DNA from 3 places in the Oerskovia sp. USHLN155 genome. Region 1 is predicted to be linked to each of the others. Evidence: predicted binding sites of a transcription regulator. Region 1 holds the regulator's gene; each other region holds the start of a gene.
The links. Region 1 encodes LexA, which represses DNA repair genes until DNA is damaged. Its sites were predicted from a motif close to TCGAACANNTGTTCGA; they were not measured.

Region 1 (6,438 bases):
GCGGGGTCGTCGCGGTCCTCGACCCGCGCCTGGCGACCGCCCGCTACGGCTCCTACCTCACGAGGTCGATGCCGGACTTCTGGACCACGACCGACCGCCGTGTCGTCCTCTCTGCGCTCGAGCGCCTGTCCGCCCTAGGCTGAGACCTGGCAGTCCACGCAACGGACGTCGTGACGCTCGTGCAGCGACCGACGCCCGGCGCTCAACGTCCAGGAGGCACAGTGCCCGCCCGTACCACCAAGCTCGCGATCGTCGGCGCAGGTTCCGTCGGATCGACCCTCGCCTACGCGGCGCTCATGCGTGGAGCCGCTCACACCGTGAGCCTGCTCGACATCAACAGGACCAAGGTCGAGGCCGAGGTCCTCGACCTTCAGCACGGCATCCAGTTCATGCCCATGGCCAAGGTCGAGGGCTCCGACGACGTCGCGGTGTGCGCCGACGCCGACGTCGTGGTCTTCACCGCCGGGGCCAAGCAGAAGCCCGGACAGACGCGCCTGGACCTCGCCGAGGCGACGATCTCGCTGGTGCGCAAGATCCTGCCCGGGCTCGTCGAGGTTGCGCCCAACGCCGTCTACATCATGGTGACCAACCCGGTCGACGTGGTCACCTACGCGGCCCTCAAGTACTCGGGCCTGCCCCCGAACCAGCTCTTCGGGAGCGGCACGGTCCTGGACTCGTCCCGGCTGCGCTTCCTCGTCGCGCAGCACTGTGGCGTCGCGGTGCAGAACGTGCACGCGTACATCGCGGGGGAGCACGGGGACAGCGAGATCCCCCTGTGGAGCTCGGCGACGATCAGCGGGGTGCCGCTGCTCGAGTGGCAGGGCCTCAAGGGGCGTGGCCCGCTCACGGCCGAGGTGCGCGAGGACATCGCGCACGAGGTCGTGCAGTCGGCCTACCGCATCATCGAGGGCAAGGGTGCGACGAACTACGCGGTCGCGCTGGCCGCGACCCGCATCATCGAGGCCGTCCTCGACGACGAGCACCGGGTCCTGCCCGTGTCCTCGCTCCTCGAGGACTTCCACGGGATCAGCGACGTCTGCCTCTCCGTCCCGTCGCTGCTCGAGCGACGCGGGTGCGGCGAACGGATCGAGGTCCCGCTGTCCGACCACGAGCTGGCAGGTCTGCGGGCGTCCGCGGAGTCGGTGCGGGCCGTGGCGAAGAGCTTCGGGCTGTAGCCGCCCCTCCGGTGCCCTGCGCAGGGCACCGGAGACGACGAAGGGGACGACCCACGTGGGCCGTCCCCTTCGTCATGTCTGCCGCCGGTGACCGTGCCGCGGTCGCCGTGCCGGAGTGGTCACAGGCTCCGCAGGACCGAGACGACCCGGCCGAGAATCTGGGCGTCGTCCCCCGAGATGGGCCGGTACGCCGCGTTGTGCGGCATGAGCCACACGTGCTTGTCGATGCGCTTGAACGTCTTGACGGTCGCCTCGCCGTCGATCATCGCCGCGACGATCTCCCCGTTCTCGGCGACGGGCTGGCGGCGGACCACGACCCAGTCCCCGTCGCAGATCGCGGCGTCGATCATCGAGTCGCCGGCCACGCGGAGCAGGAAGAGCTCGCCGTCACCCACGAGCTGGCGGGGGAGCGGGAACACGTCCTCGACGACCTGCTCGGCCAGGATGGGTCCACCGGCCGCGATGCGTCCCACGACGGGGACGTACGACGGCGTGGGACGCTCGGGCGAGTCCTCGGACGCGTCGATGCCCTCGACGCGCGGGAAGGCGCTGCCGGGGAGGGCGGCGATGGCTCGCGCGTCGTCGTGCTGGACGACCTCGATCGCACGCGGTCGGTTGGGGTCGCGGCGCAGGTAGCCCTTGCGCTCGAGCGTCGTGAGCTGGTGCTTGACGCTCGACGGGCTCGTCAGGCCCACGGCCTCGCCGATCTCGCGCATGCTCGGTGGGTAGCCCCGCTGGTCGACCGACGCCCGGATCGTCTCGAGCACGAGGCGCTGGCGTGCTGTGAGGCCGTCGCCGCCCGTCGTGCCGTCGGGCAGCTCGTGCACCTTCGCGAGCCTGCCCGTGGTGTCGGCCACCCGTCCCGCCATCGTCGTCTCCGCCCTGCTCGGCCGTCTCGGTCCCTGTCCTGCGAGCGGCACCGCGAGCGGCACCGGCTCCTGCGCGTGGCCGACCGGGCTCTCGGCAGCCCGTGCGCGGGAGGACCCGCGCGACGAGCGTCCGACATATCGGACGACCAGTACTCGAACAGCGTAGGTCACACGACGACACGAATCAAACACATGTTCGAGCATGTCTCGACATCCGCAGCCGACGGTGATAGAAATCGTACAGATGTTCGACGTACAGGTGTTCGAACCGACCGGGGAAGGCGGTTCGGGCACCACGGGCGAAGGAGTGGGAATGAGTGCGATCAGTGCGATGGGCGCCTCCGAGGGTTGGCGCGTCGAGCGACGCGGCGGCACGCAGGTCGAGGCGCCGTTGAGGCTGACGACCCGGGGCCGCGTGGTCCTCGTGCTGCTCGTCGCAACGGTGGTCGCGCTCGTGACCCTGTGGGGCGCTCGCGCGGTCGCGTCCGGGCCTGGCGAGCCGGTCGAGGTGCGGGTCCATGTCGTCGCAGCCGGCGAGACCCTGTGGCAGCACGCGTCCGCGCTGGCCTCGGGGGGCCGGGACGTCCGTGACGTCATGGCGGACCTCGCCGAGCTCAACAACCTGTCCTCGACCGGGCTGCAGGTCGGTCAGCAGCTCCTGCTCCCGGTCGACCCGGACTTCGGGCGTTGACCCGCGGCGGGGTGGCGCTGCCGTGGCTGCGGGCCGTTCCGGCTCGTCGGGAACCGGCGCGTCGCTCGGCGGGGTGCGCCCTCTCGACGACAGGGCTTGCGCGATCGCATTAGGTTCCCCTAAGTTAGTACTGCCTCACCAACCCGGCTGGGGGGTCGGTCGGTGAGGGGAGGCGCGCCACGCGCGTCTCCGCAGTTGCGTCGACGTTCGCGAGGCGAGTCGCGGACGTGAGATGGGGACGGGGGCGTCCCGACGGAGGTGGCCGGTCATCGGCCACCTCCGTTCTCATGTGCCACGACAAGTCGTGACCGTCCCGCGTGGCGGGGCGCCTTGCGTCCTGTCGAGGTCGAGACATAGGTTCGGGACGCACCGTCCGCGGCGCCCGCCCCGGACCTCTCGTGCAGACCCACAGGAGTAGCGCCTCATGCACTGTCCGTTCTGCCGGCACGCGGACTCACGGGTCGTCGACTCACGGACCTCCGACGACGGTGCGTCCATCCGTCGGCGCAGGCAGTGCCCGGCGTGCAACCGCCGCTTCACCACGATCGAGACGGCGAGCCTGTCGGTCGTCAAGCGCTCGGGCGTGACCGAGCCCTTCAGCAGGGAGAAGATCGTCACGGGCGTGCGCAAGGCGTGCCAAGGGCGCCCTGTGAACGAGGACGACCTCGCCGTGCTGGCGCAGAAGGTCGAGGAGTCGCTCCGGGCCGGCGGGAGCGCGGAGCTGGACGCCTACGAGATCGGGCTCGCGATCCTCGGGCCGCTCCGAGAGCTCGACGAGGTCGCCTACCTGCGGTTCGCGAGCGTCTACCAGGCGTTCGACTCGCTCGAGGACTTCGAGACCGCCATCAACTCGCTCCGGGCCGAGCGTGAGGAGCGTGCGGCGACCTTCGGCGAGGCCGACGTGCGCCCGACGGGCGACGAGCCTGCCGACGACGCCGTGCCCGACCGGGCCTGATCCGTCGGACACGACCAGCCGACGTCTCCGCGCGGTCGGCTGGCGGCTAGAGGTCGCTCGAGCGCGCTGCCCAGATGTTGATGCCCGTGTCCAGGGGGCGGCGGCTCCCGTCGGGCACGACCTCGGTCGTCACGGCGTCGATCGCCGCGAGCTCGTCGGTCGTGAACGGCGATGCGTCGAGCGCGGCGAGGTTCTCGTCGACCTGAGCCGTCGTCCGTGCTCCTACGAGGACCGACGTGACGCGCGGGTCGCGCAGCGTCCAGGCGACCGCCGTCCGGGCCAGGGGTTCCCCGCGACCGCTCGCGACCTCACGCAGCGCACGGATCCTCGCGAGGTTCTCGGGGGCGAGATGCTCGGGACGCAACGAGACCGAGCGGGCAGCGCGTGAGTCCGACGGCACTCCGTCGAGATACCGGTCGGAGAGCATGCCCTGGGCCAGCGGCGAGAAGGCGATCAGGCCGGTCCCCGAGTCGCCGGCGACATCGAGCAGGCTGCGTCCACCCGGGCCCGGTGCCTCGATCCACCGGTTGAGCATCGAGTACGACGGCTGGTGCAGGGCAAGCGGCAGGCCGAGGTCGTCGGCGACCGCGAGGGCCTCGGTCGTGCGCTCGGCCGAGTACGACGAGATGGCCGCGTAGGTGGCCCGGCCCGAGGACACGGCCGTCGCGAGCGCGCCGATCGTCTCGTGGAGCGGGGTCGTCGGGTCGAACCGGTGGGAGTAGAAGACGTCCACGTGGTCGGTGCCGAGGCGGCGCAGCGACGCGTCGAGCGACGACAGCAGGTACTTGCGCGAACCGCCCTCGCCGTACGGTCCGGGGCCCATGCGATAGCCCGCCTTGGTCGAGACCAGCAGCTCGTCCCGGTGTCCTCGGAGGTCGGTGGCCAGGAGGCGGCCGAAGGCGGCCTCCGCGGAACCCGGCGGCGGGCCGTAGTTGTTCGCGAGGTCGAAGTGCACGATCCCGCGGTCGTACGCGTGCAGGACCAGCTCGCGCTGCGCCGCGTACGGGGTCGACTGCCCGAAGTTCTGCCAGAGTCCGAGGGAGAGGCGGGGGAGGGTCAGGCCGGAGCGTCCTGCGCGGGCGAAGGGCATCCCGGAGCCCGGCTCCGGCGCTTTGTGCGACATGTCTCGACCGTACCCGGTCGTATTCGCTGGCGTTACCCCGCCGGGTGCGACAGGCTGGGGCACGGGAGCGCCCGACGGCGCACCTGTTCCACCGAGAGAAGGAGGCCCGCCGATGACGACGTCGAAGGACGAGACACCCGGGACCACGCCCAGCGAGGACGCCAAGGCGAAGTTCCGCGAGGCGTTGGACCGCAAGAACGCCGCGAGCCACCGCACCGCGGACGGGGGCTCGAACACGGGCTCGGTCCACGGGTCGGAGACCGTCGGACCTGTGCAGCGCACGTTCCGCCGCAAGTCCGGCTGAGTGTCGGCCGGGAACCAGGAGGTTCCCCCGCACCTGCACGACATGAGGAAGGGGACCAGCCCGACGGGCTGGTCCCCTTCCTCATGTCAGGACGGCGGCGGTCAGGACAGCACGCGCAGCTTGACGGTCGCGTCCATGGCCTGCAGCTCGGCGATGGCGGCGGGCAGGAGCTCTGCACCGACGTCGGTCACCACGTAGCCGAGCTCGCCGCGCGTCGCGAGCATCTGGCCCTCGATGTTCGTCCCGTGCTCGGCGAGGACCGCGTTGACGGCCGCGAGCACGCCTGGCGTGTTGCGGTGCAGGTGGGCGATCCGGCTCACGCCGGTGCTCTGCTCGAGCGCGAGGTTCGGCATGTTGACGCTCAGCGTCGTCGACCCGGTCGCCAGGTAGTCGCGGAGCTTGCCGGCGACGAACTGGCCGATGGACTCCTGCGCCTCCTCGGTCGAACCGCCGATGTGCGGGGTGAGGATGACGTTCGGCAGGCCTCGCAGCTCCGAGTCGAAGTGGTCGCCGCGCTTCTTGGGCTCCTCGGGGAACACGTCGATGGCCGCCCCCGACAGGTGCCCCGAGAGGATCGCCTCGCGCAGGGCGACGGTGTCGACGACGAAACCGCGCGACAGGTTCAGCAGGATCGAGCCCTGGCGCATGCGTGAGAGCTGCTTCTCGCCGAACAGGCCGGCGTTGCCGCCGCGCCCGTCGACGTGGAGCGTGACGACGTCCGCCGTCTCGAGGAGCTCGTCGAGGCTGTCCATGCGCCGCGCGTTGCCCAGGGCGAGCTTCTCGGCGGTGTCGTAGAAGACGACCGACATGCCCAGGGCCTCGGCGACGACCGAGAGCTGCGTGCCGATGTTGCCGTAGCCGATGATGCCCAGCGTGCGACCGCGGACCTCGTGTGCGCCCTCGGCGGACTTGTCCCAGACGCCCTCGTGCAGCGCACGGTCGCGCTCGGTCAGACGGCGGGTCAGCGCGATGATCTCGGCGAGCGCGATCTCCACGACCGAGCGCGTGTTGGAGAACGGCGCGTTGAAGGTCGCGACGCCGTGGGAGGCCGCGGCCTTGAGGTCGATCTGGTTGGTCCCGATGCAGAACGCGCCGATCGCGATCAGGTCCGGGGAGGACTCGATCACGCGGGCGGTGACGTTGGTCTTGGACCGGATCCCGAGGATGTTCACGCCCTCGAGGGCTTCGATCAGCTCGGACTCGTCCATGGCCCCGGTGCGCACGGTCACGTCGATACCGGCGGACTCGAGGATCGAGGTGGCGAGAGGGTGCAGGTTTTCAAGGAGGAGGGCACGTAGCACGTGTCTATGGTGCGCCGAGT
Region 2 (6,438 bases), on a different contig from region 1:
TCACCGCACTGCAGGATGAAGATGCCCTCGGTCGTGAGGCGGTGGCAGTCGGTCCCGTCGAAGTACTCTTCGCGGGCGAGCGAGACGAAGTTCGCGACGGCCTGCGGGGCGGCCTGCCCGTCGAGCGTGAAGGCGACGTCGCCCGCGCTGGTCCGTAGCTCGCCGGTCCACGCGCGGTCCTGGGCGGCCGAGGGCGGGGCGAGCGTGTACGTCTTGTCGGGGGTGTTGGCGTTGATGGCGAGCACGGTCACGCCGGCGACGACCGCGACGCCGGAGACCGCCCCGGCGATCGTCCACGCCCGACGACGGCGGGCGCGAGCATCCGTCTGGCGCTGGGTCCACTTCTGCTCACGCAGGCGGGCACGCTCGCGTTCGCGCTTGCTCGTTGACACCCCAACTCCTTCGTCTCACGCCACGGGCAGGTCCGCGTGCCGGCGCGAAGGCGCGTACTTGCACGGGTGATCCACGGTTTCAGAGGACAGTCTAGGCATCGGGAGCGGTCCGGCGCGGTGACTTTCCGCCTTTCAGGTCACGGTCCGGTATCAGGTGTCCTGTTTGTGAGGTCGGTACTGTCCTTGCCATGGACATCTTCCTCGTGGTCGCCCCCGTGTTCGGGACCAACTGCACGATCGTCGCGCCCGGGTCGCGGGACGCCGTGCCCGACGGCGTCCCGCGCCCGTGCGTGATCGTCGACGCGGGGGCAGGGGTCGTCCCGGGCGTCACGGCGCTCGTGCGCGAGCACGGGCTGTCTCCGACCGCGGTCCTCGCGACGCACGGGCACGCCGACCACACGTGGGACGCCGCGGAGCTCTGCGACCTCTACGGGGTGCCGCTGTGGATCCATGCGGCCGACGCCTACCGGCTCCCTGACCCGCTGGGCACGATCGAGCACGGGACCTCGGCGGACGGACCTCTCACGAGCGGGCCGCTGGCCGCCGCGCTCGCGGCAGGCGGCGCCCGGATCGAGGACTACCGGGAACCGGGCGAGGTGCGGACGTTCGGCTCGGGCGGTGGGTCCGGCGCCTGGGTGGCGCCCGGTCCCGACGGCGGGTCGGTGGTCGACCCGCGCGTCCGGCTCGACCTGGGCGGCGTCCTGGTCGACGCGCTGCACGCGCCGGGCCACACCCAGGGGTCCACGCTCTACCTCCCGGTCGCCGCGGGGGACGAGGACGGCGGCGGCGGCGCGGGCGACGGCCAGGCGGCCGGGGTCGTGCTCGCCGGGGACGTCCTGTTCGCAGGGTCCGTGGGACGGACCGACCTGCCCGGCGGAGACGGCGAGACGATGCAGCGAACCCTGCGCGACGTCGTCGGGCACCTCGACGAGGCCCTCCAGGTGGTCCCCGGCCACGGCCCCCTCACCACGGTCGGCCGCGAGCGCCGCACCAACCCGTACCTGCGCGGACTGTGAACCGACGCGTCCCGGACGGTCCGACCGGGACGCGCGGGGCCGGGACCGTCCGTCGTCGCGGGTGGATTGCTCGTTCGGTTCGCGAGTCTGGAAGGATCGGGTCCCATGGCCCGACCTACACCTCTCTCCGGTTTCCCTGAATGGCTCCCTGCTGGACGCGTCGTGGAGCAGCACGTGCTCGACACGCTGCGTCGCACGTTCGAGCTCCACGGGTTCGCGGGGATCGAGACGCGGGCCGTCGAGCCCCTGGACCAGCTGCTGCGCAAGGGCGAGACCTCCAAGGAGGTGTACGTGCTGCGCCGCCTCCAGGAGGAGGCCGACCTGGTCGATGGAGCCGCGGGGGACCGGGGCGGCAAGGGCGACAAGCAGCTCGGCCTGCACTTCGACCTGACCGTGCCTTTCGCGCGGTACGTGCTGGAGAACGCCGGGCACCTGGCGTTCCCGTTCAAGCGGCACCAGATCCAGAAGGTGTGGCGCGGCGAGCGCCCGCAGGACGGGCGTTTCCGCGAGTTCGTGCAGGCGGACATCGACGTGGTGGGTGCGGGCGAGCTGCCCTACCACTTCGAGGTCGAGCTGCCGCTGGTCATGGCCGAGGCGTTGGGCGAGCTGCGCTCGATCGGCGTGCCCGAGGTCCGCATCCTGGTGAACAACCGCAAGGTCGCCGAGGGCTTCTACCGCGGGCTGGGCCTGGACGACGTCGAGGGCGTGCTGCGCAGCATCGACAAGCTGGACAAGATCGGGCCGGACAAGGTCGCGGCGCTGCTGGTCGCCGAGACCGGCGCGACGCCCGAGCAGGCGGCGGCGTGCCTGGCGCTCGCGGCGGTCTCCGGCTCGGACGCGACCGTCGCGGAGCGGGTGCGGGCGCTCGCGGCCGAGCACGGCGTGACGTCGGAGCTCCTCGAGGAGGGGCTGCTGGAGCTGTCGGCGCTGATCGACGCGGCGGCCGTGCGCGCGCCGGGCGTCGTGGTCGCGGACCTGAAGATCGCGCGTGGCCTGGACTACTACACGGGCTCGGTCTACGAGACCGTGCTGGTGGGGCACGAGCAGCTCGGGTCGATCTGCTCGGGCGGGCGCTACGACACCCTGGCCTCCGACGGCGCGAACACCTATCCGGGCGTGGGGCTCTCGATCGGGGTCTCGCGCCTCGTCTCGCGGCTGCTGAGCGCGGGCCTGGTCCGTTCGACGCGGTCGGTGCCCAGCGCGGTGGTGGTCGCGGTGACGAGCGAGGAGACGCGGCCTGCGTCGGACGCGGTCGCGGTCGTGCTGCGCTCGCGCGGCATCCCGGTCGAGGTTGCACCGAGCGCGGCGAAGTTCGGCAAGCAGATCAAGTTCGCGGACCGCCGCGGCATCCCGTTCGTGTGGTTCCCTGCGGGGATCGGCGCGGACGGCGAGGTCGTGCCGCACCAGGTCAAGGACATCCGCTCGGGCGAGCAGGTCGCTGCGGACCCGGCGGTGTGGGCGCCGTCCGTGCAGGACCTGTGGCCGCGCGTGGTGCCGGCGGGGGAGTGAGCCCGCTGCGCGGGCGCTGACCCGGACGTGCGTGAGGCCCGGCAGGGAATCCCCTGCCGGGCCTCACGCGTGCGTGCGCGTGTCGCCGACGCCGGGCCGGAGGTCGACCGGCGGTCCGTGCGTGAGGGATGGGCTGAGTCGTCGGAGGCTGCCGCCGACAGTGTCGACAACCGGTTCGAACATGTGTTCGAATAGTGCGATGAGGTGGGACAGGCAGGCGATCACGGCGGACGACGGCGCGCTGCCCGGGCTCGGGCGCATGGCGGGGCTGGTGCGGACCGTGCGCACCCCGGAGTTCGCCGGTGTCACGTTCCACGAGGTGCTCGCCAAGAGCGCGCTGTCCAAGGTGCCGGGGGAGTCCCGCATGCCGTTCACCTGGACGATCAACCCGTACCGCGGATGCTCCCATGCGTGCTCATACTGCCTCGGCCCCGACACGCTCATCCTTCGTGGTGACGGGCGTCAGGTGCCGTTGCGTGACATCCGGGCGGGCGACCAGGTCGTAGGTACCGAGGTCCGAGGTCGGTACAGGCGCTATGTCCTCACGACCGTCGAAGACGTCTGGGCGACACGCAAGCGAGCCTTCTCCATCACGCTCGAGGACGGGACGCGTCTCATGGCGAGCGGTGATCACAGGTTTCTCACGGACCGCGGCTGGAAGCATGTCGTCCCCGGTGAGTGCGGGGCGGGGCAGCGACCACATCTGACGACGAACAACAAGTTGATGGGATTCGGGACGGGCGATCTGGAGAAGCACTCGGCCCCCCGGGACGACGCGGCCTACCGGCGCGGCTATCTCACGGGCATGATCCGTGGCGACGGGATGCTGCTCAGGAGGACCTACCGGCGCCGCGGCGGGAACCCCAACAACGTGAGCATGTTTCGGCTCGCACTGGCGGACCGGGAAGCCCTCGACAGATCGCGTGACTTTCTCGAGCAGGCGGGCATCACCACCACGATGCGACCGTTTAGCCCCGGGTCCACCACGAGACGATCGATCATGGCCATCTTCACGTCCAGGTCCGCGCACTTCGACGCGATCCAGGCGCTCATCAGCTGGCCGCCAGAGGTGGAGCGCGAATGGGCCATCGGCTATCTTGCGGGGATCTTCGACGCGGAGGGCAGCTGCTCGCAGGGGGTGCTGCGCATCTCGAACATGGACGAAGAGATCCTCACTCGCATCACCCGAGCGCTCACGGTGATCGAGGTTCCGTTCGTGCGCGAGCCGCCCAGGGAGAACGGGGTCTCCAGCATCAGGGTCGTGGGCGGCCTGGCGGCGCGAATGCGGTTCTTCAGGATCGTCGATCCTGCGATCAGCAGGAAGCTCGCGGTGACCGGGCGTGCCGTGAAGTCGGACGCGCCGCTCATGGTCCGGTCGGTCGAGGACACCGGGGAGGAACGCGACCTCCTCGACCTTACGACGGGGACCGGGGACTTCATCGCGAACGGCGTCATTAGCCACAACTGCTTTGCGCGCCCCTCGCACCGCTACCTCGACATGAACCCCGGCGAGGACTTCGACAGCCAGATCGTCGTCAAGATGAACGTCGCCGACGTGCTGCGCACCGAGCTCGCCAAGCCGTCCTGGACGGGCGACGCGGTCGCGCTCGGCACCAACACCGACCCGTACCAGCGCGCCGAGGGACGCTACCGGCTCATGCCGGGGATCATCGACGCGCTCGAGACCTCGCGCACGCCGTTCTCGATCCTCACCAAGGGCACGCTCCTGCGCCGCGACCTGCCGCGCCTGACGCAGGCGGCCGAGCGCGTCGACGTCGGCATCGGCGTCTCCCTGGCCTTCGTCGACGAGGACCTCCAGCAGGCCGTCGAGCCGGGCACGCCCACGCCGCGCGCCCGCCTCGACCTCATCCGCGCCGCCCGGGCGGCAGGGCTGCCGTGCGGGGTCATGATCGCCCCCGTGCTGCCATGGCTGACGGACTCGACCGACCACCTCACGCGCCTGCTCGACGCGGTCCACGAGGCGGGTGCGACGGGCGCGACGGTTCTCCCGCTCTTCCTCAAGCCCGGCACCCGCGAGTGGTTCATGGCCTGGCTGCGCCGCGACCACCCCGAGCGGGTCGCGGGCTACGAGCGCGTCTACGCGGGCGGGTCGTACGCGAGCCGCGCGTACCGCGACTGGTTGTGGGCCCGGGTACGGCCGCTGCTCGTCGAGCGCGGATTCGCGAGCGCCGGTCACCGGGCACAGGCACGCACGTCGGGCCACGCCCGGACCGCCTGGCACCCGGAGACCTCTGACGACAGAGCGCGGCACGACGAGGGGGCCTATCCGGCCGGGAGCCTGGTCCAGCGCCTCGGGCCCGGTCCCGTGACCCGCCCACCGGGGGATCCGGCGAGCACCGCCGAGGTCCTCTTCTAGGTCCTCGGGCGTGGTCCCTGACGCTCAGTCCTGCGCCAGCCGTGCCGGGAACCCACCCGTGGCCACGGGCCCCCAGCCCGTGATGGTCACGCGCAGCAGCGACTTGCCCTGCGCGACCATGGCCTCGCGGTACTCGTCCCAGTCGGGGTGCTCCCCGGCGACCGACCGGTAGTACTCGACGAGGGGCTCGACCGAGTCGGGCAGGTCGATCACCTCGGCCGTGCCGTCGACCTGCACCCAGGCGTCGTCGAAGTCCTCGCCCAGGACGCACAGCGACGCGGCGGGGTCGCGCCGCAGGTTCACGGCCTTGGCGCGGTCGGGGTAGGTCGAGACGACGACGCGCCCCTCGCCGTCGACCCCGTACGTCACGGGGCTCATCTGCGGGGCGCCGCTCGCGCGCCGGGTGAGCAGCACGGCCCGCCGATCGGCGCGCAGGAACTCGACGAGCTCGGCGCGCCCGAGCCGTTCGGTGGTCGCGATCCGCCTGGCCATGGTGCCTCCCGGGGGGTTCTCCTGAACGTGGTCCGCCCACAGACTAGACTCGTCCGAGTGCGTCGTCTGCGCACTCCCCACTCCCATCCCGGGACGCCACTGTGCGCCCCGGCATGTTCCGGAAGGACTCTCTCCGTGCTTCGCACCCACACAGCCGGCTCCCTGCGGGCCGAGCAGATCGGTCAGACCGTCACCCTCACCGGTTGGGTCGACCGACGCCGCGATCACGGTGGGGTGGCCTTCATCGACCTGCGCGACGCCTCCGGCATCGCCCAGGTCGTCATCCGCGACGAGTCGATCGCGCACCCGCTGCGCGCCGAGTTCGTGCTCCAGGTCACCGGTGTGGTCTCCCGTCGCCCCGAGGGCAACGAGAACAAGAACCTCCCCACGGGTGAGGTCGAGGTCGTGGTGAGCGACGTCGTCGTGCTCAACGAGTCCGCGCCCCTGCCCTTCCAGGTCTCCACGGCCCTCGAGGGCACCGAGGTCATCGGCGAGGAGGCGCGCCTCAAGCACCGCTACCTCGATCTGCGCCGCCCCACCCCGGCCCACGCCCTGCGCCTGCGCGCCAAGGCCAACCAGGCCGCGCGCCGCGTGCTCGACGAGCAGGACTTCGTCGAGATCGAGACCCCGACCCTGACGCGTTCGACGCCCG
Region 3 (6,438 bases), on a different contig from region 1:
GGGCGCGGCCGGACTGCTGCTCGCGCTGCGCCTGCGCCACCTCGGAACGCGGGCAAGGGCCGAGGCCCGGTTCGACCCGATCGGGTTCCTCTTGCTTTCGGCCGGTCTGGTGACCACGCTCCTCGGGGCCACGCGCGGCTCCGCCAGTGGATGGGGCAGCCCCGCACCGCTGTCATTGGTCGTCGCAGGGATCGGGCTGCTCGCCGCGTACGTCAGAACCGCGTCCCGGCGAAAGGACCCGCCGGTACGTCTCGACGTCATCCGAAGCAGTCAGTCGCTCCTCGCGCTGGTGCTTCAGGTGCTCGCCTCGGTCATCGCCTTCGGGACCGTGTTCCTGATACCGGTGTTCACCCAGCAGGTGCAAGGGCACACCGCTCTCGCCACGGGGCTCGCCCTGATCCCCCAGGGCATCGTCATGGGCCTGGGAACTGCACTAGGTCAGCGCATCTCGACACACATCCCACTCCGGACCCTGGTGACGCTCGGGTTCGCCGCGCTCGCCGCGTCGAGTGGCGTGATGCTGCTGCTCACGGACGACACACCGTTGTGGGTCACCGCGATCATGCTGTGCGGCCGCGCCCTCGCCGCGGGATTCGTCACGACGCCGCTCCTCGCCGCCTTCCTCGCACCACTCGGCGAGAACGACCTTGCCGACGGCAACACGCTCTACAACATCACCCAGCGGCTCGGCGGTGCGGTCGGAGTAGGCATCCTCGGCTCGATGGTCGCGACGGGCGCACACAGCGGTGCGGCACTCGCCGCGTTCCACCAGGTGGGCGCCGTGCTCGTAGCGCTCGCACTCGCAGCGGCCGTCCTGGCCCGGTCGTTGACCCGCGCATGAGGAGGCCCGCGGCAGCCTCGTCACCTTTGACTGAAGGCACCCGCGTCGGCATGTCGGACGAAGGCAGCTACGAGCTGCACGTCACCGAGGAGTGTAAGCACCGAACGACGCGCGAAATCCTGGTTTGGTGCCCACCGTCGGATACAGCAGCGTCAGACCTGCATGTCCACGAACCGCGCGTAGTGCCCCTGGAACGCCACGGTGATCGTGTCGGTGGGGCCGTTACGGTGCTTGGCCACGATCAGGTCGGCCTCGCCGGCTCGCGGGGACTCCTTCTCGTAGGCGTCCTCGCGGTGGAGCAGGATGACCATGTCGGCGTCCTGCTCGATGCTGTTGTGGACGGCGATGCCGTTGGCGACGAAGTTGTGGGTCCCGACGACGGTCGCGTCGTAGACCGGCTTCTCGCCCTCGGGGGTGATCGACACGACCTCGTCCCACAACAGGTCGTTGACCGCCATGATCTCGAGCTCCTCGCTGCCGAGGACGTCCGCGATCTTCCCGAGACGCTGCCGTGAGGGAGACGCCTTGAACATCGTGCTCCCGCTGTACTGCGTCCCCATGGCCTCGGCGAACTTCCGGTGCGACATGCCGCGCTCCTCGAGGAGCACACGGACGTCGTCCCACACCTGGCGCGGCACGGTGTCGACGTCGGTGTTCGCGCGGGTGTCCCGGATGATCTCGAGGAGCCGCTCGGCGGCGGCCCCGCGCTGACCGTGGACCCCGATCTCCTGGAGGAAGCGCCGCTGGTCGTCCACGCCGGAGATGTCGAGCGTGTACCCGGTCGGGTACGCGCCCTTGGGGGTGGCCGTCCGCAGCCGGGTGGAGATGCCGAAGCGCAGCAGCAGGCGGGACAGTCCGTCGACGAGCTGTCGTGAGGTCGAGGCGTAGTAGATGCGGCCGCTGCGGCCGTTCGCGTTGACGGTCACCGAACCGTCGGTCGCCCAGATGTGCCGGACGAAGAGCGCGATCTGCTCCTTCGGCAGGTGGAACACGGTCGAGGGCACGAACTTCTCGTGGCTCCGCGCCCCGAAGAGACCCAGGTCGTCGAGCCACTCGGCCACGGGGTTCCGCTTGCCCCGGGCGAGCCGGTTCGGCGCGGGGAGCCGCAGCGTGGTGCAGCGGGCGACCGCGTACTCGTCGCGGATCGGGGTGATACCGAAGGCACCCGCGGCCTCCGAGACGACCGCGAGGTTCTTCTCGTCGATCGACGCGTAGCGGATGGGTTGACGCTTGACGAACGAGCCGTCGCCCAACATGTGGGCGAGCATGACGACCTTGCGGTCGTCCCACGCGACGTTCTGCTCCGGGCCGGGGACGTGGCGCGGAACGCCGAGGCGCGAGCCCACCTGCAGCTCGCCCAGCGGCGTCCAGCCCTCGTAGGTGAGGAACGGGTGGTTCGCGGTCGCGCTGATCTCCTTGCCCGAGGCCAGCTTGAGGCGGAACGTCTCGCGCGTCCCGGTGGGGAACACGTGCGTGAGGTGGCGTCGCACGTACTGGAGGCGCTCGTTGAGCGCCCACACAGGCACGTCCTTGGCACCCAGCGCGTAGAGCTCGCCCATCGTGGTCTCGGCGCCCGTGTCCGCTCGCAGGATCTTGGTGTCCTCGGTGAGGCAGCCCGACTCACGCAGGTCGCTCATGGCCGGCTTCTTGTCCGTGCGCTGCTCAGCGCCACGGTTCAGCTGCGAGATCGCGATGACCGGCACCTCGAGCTCCTTCGCGAGGAGCTTGAGCGCACGGGAGAACTCGGAGACCTCCTGCTGTCGGGACTCGACGCGCTTGCCCGACGTCATGAGCTGGAGGTAGTCGATCACGACGAGCTTGAGGTCGTGCTTCTGCTTGAGCCGTCGGCACTTGGCGCGGATCTCCATGAGCGACATGTTGGGCGAGTCGTCGATGAAGAGCGGCGCCTCGGAGATCTTGCCCATGGTGCCGGCAAGCTTCTGCCAGTCGTCCTCCCCCATGGAGCCGTTGCGCATCTTCTGCAGGTGGATGCGTGCCTCGGCGGCCAACAGACGCATCGTGATCTCGTTGCGGCTCATCTCGAGCGAGAACACGACGGACGTCATGTTGTGCTTTATGGAAGCACTCCTAACAATATCGATTCCCAGCGTCGACTTGCCGATCGCCGGACGTGCCGCGATCACGATCATCTGCCCGGGGTGCAGCCCGTTGGTCAGCCGGTCGAGGTCGGCGAACCCCGTCGGGACCCCCACCATGCCTTCGCCGCGGTGCCCGGCGGCCTCGATCTCGTCGACGGTCCCGCCGATGACCTCGCCCAGGACGATGTAGTCCTCGGCGGTGCGTCGCTCGGTGACGGCGTAGACCTCGGCCTGCGCGTTGTTCACGACGTCGTCGACGTCGCCGCCGTCGGTCGCGTAGCCGAGCTGGACGATGCGGGTCCCGGCCTCGACGAGGCGGCGCAGCACGGCCCGCTCGCGCACGATGCGCGCGTAGTAGCCGGCGTTGGCCGCGGTGGGGACCATGGCCATGAGGTCGTGGATGTAGGGCGCGCCGCCGATCCGGCCCAGCTCGCCGCGGCGCGTGAGCTCGGCGACGACCGTGATGGCGTCGGCGGGCTCGCCACGGCCGTAGAGGTCGATGATGACGTCGTAGATCGACTCGTGCGCCGGCTTGTAGAAGTCGGTGCCGCGGATCTGCTCGATCACGTCCGCGATGGCGTCCTTGGACAGGAGCATGCCGCCGAGGACGCTCTGCTCGGCCGCGATGTCCTGCGGCGGGGTGCGGTCGAACCCGGGACCGCCGCTGCCTGCGGGTGGTCCGAAGCTCGACTCGAGCTCGTCGATCGACATGCGGGCCCCTCACTCCCCCGGCATGGCCGGGTATCGTCCTGCGTCGCACATCTGTTCTACTCCGGCCCACCGACACGTCCTGAGCCCGCGTCGTCGAGGGGTGTCGTGTGGTGCTGCACCGTCGACCGTCCGTAGGCCCGAGCATGCACGACTCAGCGACAGTAGATCGCGCTTCCATCCCCCGCAAACGACCCTGTTCACAGAGGTGTGGACAGCCTGTGGACAGACCCCGCCAGCCTGTTCACAGGCATGTGGACAACCATGTGGACAACTGACGAGTTGTCCCCTGTACACGTCCATGAGCAGCCTGTTCACTAGGCTCAGGGGTGTGGACGAAAGAAATTCCGGCGACACGCCGAACGCACGCCAGCCTGCTCCCGGTCAGCCCACCGACGCCGATCGTTCACCCCGTTCACCCGAGGGCCGCTCCCCGGCCCCCGAGGAGGGACCGCACCGGCCGCCGTCGTCCACAGGCGACGCTCCCCCGAGCCGTCGTCTCATCGACAAGCAGATCCTGGCCCTCGCGGTCCCTGCCCTGGGGGCGCTCGTCGCGGAGCCGATCTTCGTGCTCGTGGACAGCGCCGTCGTCGGGCACCTGGGGACCGCCGAGCTGGCCGGGCTCTCCCTGGCCTCCACGGTCCTGCTGACCCTCGTGGGGCTGTGCGTCTTCCTGGCGTACGCGACCACCGCGGCCGTGGCCCGGCGCATCGGCGCGGGCCATCGTCGCGAAGCCCTCCAGTCGGGGATCGACGGCATGTGGCTCGCGCTGGGCCTGGGCCTGGTGCTCGCGGCGACCCTGTGGATAGGGGGTGGCTGGGCGATCGGCGCGATGGGCGGCACGGGCGAGGTCGCCGAGCACGCGCTGGTGTACCTGCGGTGGTCGGGCCTGGGCCTTCCGGGCATGCTCGTCGTCCTGGCGTCCACGGGCGTGCTGCGCGGCCTGCAGGACACCCGCACGCCCCTCTACGTCGCCGCGGGCGGCGCGACGTTCAACGCGGTCCTCAACGTCGTCCTCGTGTACGGCGTGGGACTGGGGATCGCGGGCTCGGGCATCGGGACGGCCGTCGCGCAGCTCACCATGGGCGCGGTGCTCGGCGTCGTCGTCGTGCGTGGTGCCCGACGCGAGGGCGCGTCGCTGCGCCCCGCCGCGGGCGGCATCTGGTCCAACGCGCGTGCGGGCGCGCCGCTGTTCGTCCGCACGCTCTCGCTGCGCCTCGCGATCCTCCTGACGGTCTTCGTCGCGACCGGGCTCGGCGAGGTCACCCTCGCGGGCTACCAGGTGGTCGCGTCGGTGTGGGGGCTCGCGGCGTTCGCGCTCGACGCCCTCGCGATCGCCGCGCAGGCCCTCGTGGGCCACGGCCTGGGCGCGGGTGACCGGTCGCACGTCCGTTCGGTCCTGCGCCGCACGCTCCAGTGGGGCGTCGGCGCGGGCGCATCGCTGGGCCTCGTGATGGCCGTGGGCGGCTGGTGGTTCGCGCTGTTCTTCACGTCCGACCCCGACGTCCGCACGGCCGTCGCCCTCGGCATGGCCGTGTGCGGCCTGCTGCTGCCCATGGCGGGGTGGGTGTTCGTCCTGGACGGCGTGCTCATCGGCGCCGGGGACGGCCGCTACCTCGCGTGGGCGGGCATGGTCACGTTCGTCGTGTACGTGCCGTTCGCGCTGGCGGTCCGGGCTCTCGCGCCCGACGGCGCCGCGGGCCTCGCGTGGTTGTGGGCGGCCTTCGCGGGGGTCTTCATGGCGGCGCGCGCCCTGACCACGGGGCTGCGTGCGCGCAGCGACCGGTGGATGGTCACCGGGGCGTGAACGGACCTGTCAGAACGAGCGAGGCCCAGAGGCCACGCTCGTTCTGACAGAGCGGTCCAGCGGAACGCCGACGGCCCGGCCCCCTCCGCAGAGGGGACCGGGCCGTCGGGTGAGATCTCCGATCCATCCATCCCTCACGGGACAGGGGCGATCAGTCGATCAGGCAGCCACCACGTTGACCGCGATGTTCGCCGAGACCTCGGCGTGCAGGCGGATGGTGACCGTGTACGAACCGGTCGACTTGATCGGCTGGCCGATCTCGATCTTGCGCTTGTCGACGGACGGGCCGCCGGCAGCCTTCACGGCCTCGGCGATGTCACCGGTGGTGACGGCACCGAACAGACGGCCGCCCTGGCCCGCCTTGGCCTGCACGACGACAGGCTTCGACTGCAGCGAGTCGCGCGTCGCCTTGGCCTCGTCGAGCGTCGCGATCTCGCGAGCCTTCCGAGCCTTGCGGATCGCAGAGATCTGCGACTCGGCACCCTTGGACCATCCGGTCGCCAGGCCACGGGGCACGAGGAAGTTACGGGCGTACCCGTCCTTGACCTCGACCACGTCGCCGGGCTCGCCCAGGCCGGTGACCTCGTGGGTCAGAATGAGCTTTGCCATGTTCTATCCCCTCTCGATCAGCGTGCGGACGACGAGTACGGCAGGAGCGCCATCTCGCGAGCGTTCTTGACGGCACGTGCGATCTGACGCTGCTCCTGGACGGAGACGCCGGTCACGCGACGGGCACGGATCTTCCCGCGGTCGGAGATGAACTTCCGCAGCAGGGTCGTGTCCTTGTAGTCGACCGACTCGATCTTCGCCGACTTCAGGGGGTTGGACTTCTTCTTGGGCTTGCGCACCACTGGCTTCGCCATGGTGTTGCTCCTTCACAAGGTGCTATCCCCGGCCGGGGTGGGTGCCGTCGTCGGGCACCTGCCCTGCCGGGAAGGGTTTGTCTGGGGTGAGCGGTGACTAGAAGGGGGGCTCGTCCGAGA

Region 2: WFH32_RS09960 (intein-containing Rv2578c family radical SAM protein) is a predicted target of LexA. The motif match lies at 3,093-3,108, and genes of this name have one in related genera.
Region 3: WFH32_RS15230 (replicative DNA helicase) is a predicted target of LexA. The motif match lies at 3,695-3,710, and genes of this name have one in related genera.

The regions. Positions count from the first base shown of each region.
Region 1 is NZ_JBBCXG010000001.1:554,021-560,458, forward strand. Features, by position in the region: gene WFH32_RS02440 (ATP-dependent DNA helicase) at 1-143, shown strand, start outside; gene WFH32_RS02445 (L-lactate dehydrogenase) at 222-1,175, shown strand; gene lexA (transcriptional repressor LexA) at 1,295-2,044, opposite strand; gene WFH32_RS02455 (LysM peptidoglycan-binding domain-containing protein) at 2,358-2,735, shown strand; gene nrdR (transcriptional regulator NrdR) at 3,160-3,690, shown strand; gene WFH32_RS02465 (aldo/keto reductase) at 3,737-4,813, opposite strand; gene WFH32_RS02470 (DUF5302 domain-containing protein) at 4,926-5,117, shown strand; gene serA (phosphoglycerate dehydrogenase) at 5,219-6,418, opposite strand.
Region 2 is NZ_JBBCXG010000006.1:73,314-79,751, forward strand. Features, by position in the region: gene WFH32_RS09945 (peptidylprolyl isomerase) at 1-392, opposite strand, end outside; gene WFH32_RS09950 (MBL fold metallo-hydrolase) at 581-1,408, shown strand; gene hisS (histidine--tRNA ligase) at 1,514-2,917, shown strand; gene WFH32_RS09960 (intein-containing Rv2578c family radical SAM protein) at 3,117-5,294, shown strand; gene WFH32_RS09965 (PPOX class F420-dependent oxidoreductase) at 5,319-5,786, opposite strand; gene aspS (aspartate--tRNA ligase) at 5,922-6,438, shown strand, end outside.
Region 3 is NZ_JBBCXG010000010.1:100,454-106,891, reverse strand. Features, by position in the region: gene WFH32_RS15235 (DHA2 family efflux MFS transporter permease subunit) at 1-841, shown strand, start outside; gene WFH32_RS15230 (replicative DNA helicase) at 994-3,651, opposite strand; gene WFH32_RS15225 (MATE family efflux transporter) at 3,950-5,455, shown strand; gene rplI (50S ribosomal protein L9) at 5,615-6,064, opposite strand; gene rpsR (30S ribosomal protein S18) at 6,082-6,318, opposite strand; gene WFH32_RS15210 (single-stranded DNA-binding protein) at 6,416-6,438, opposite strand, start outside.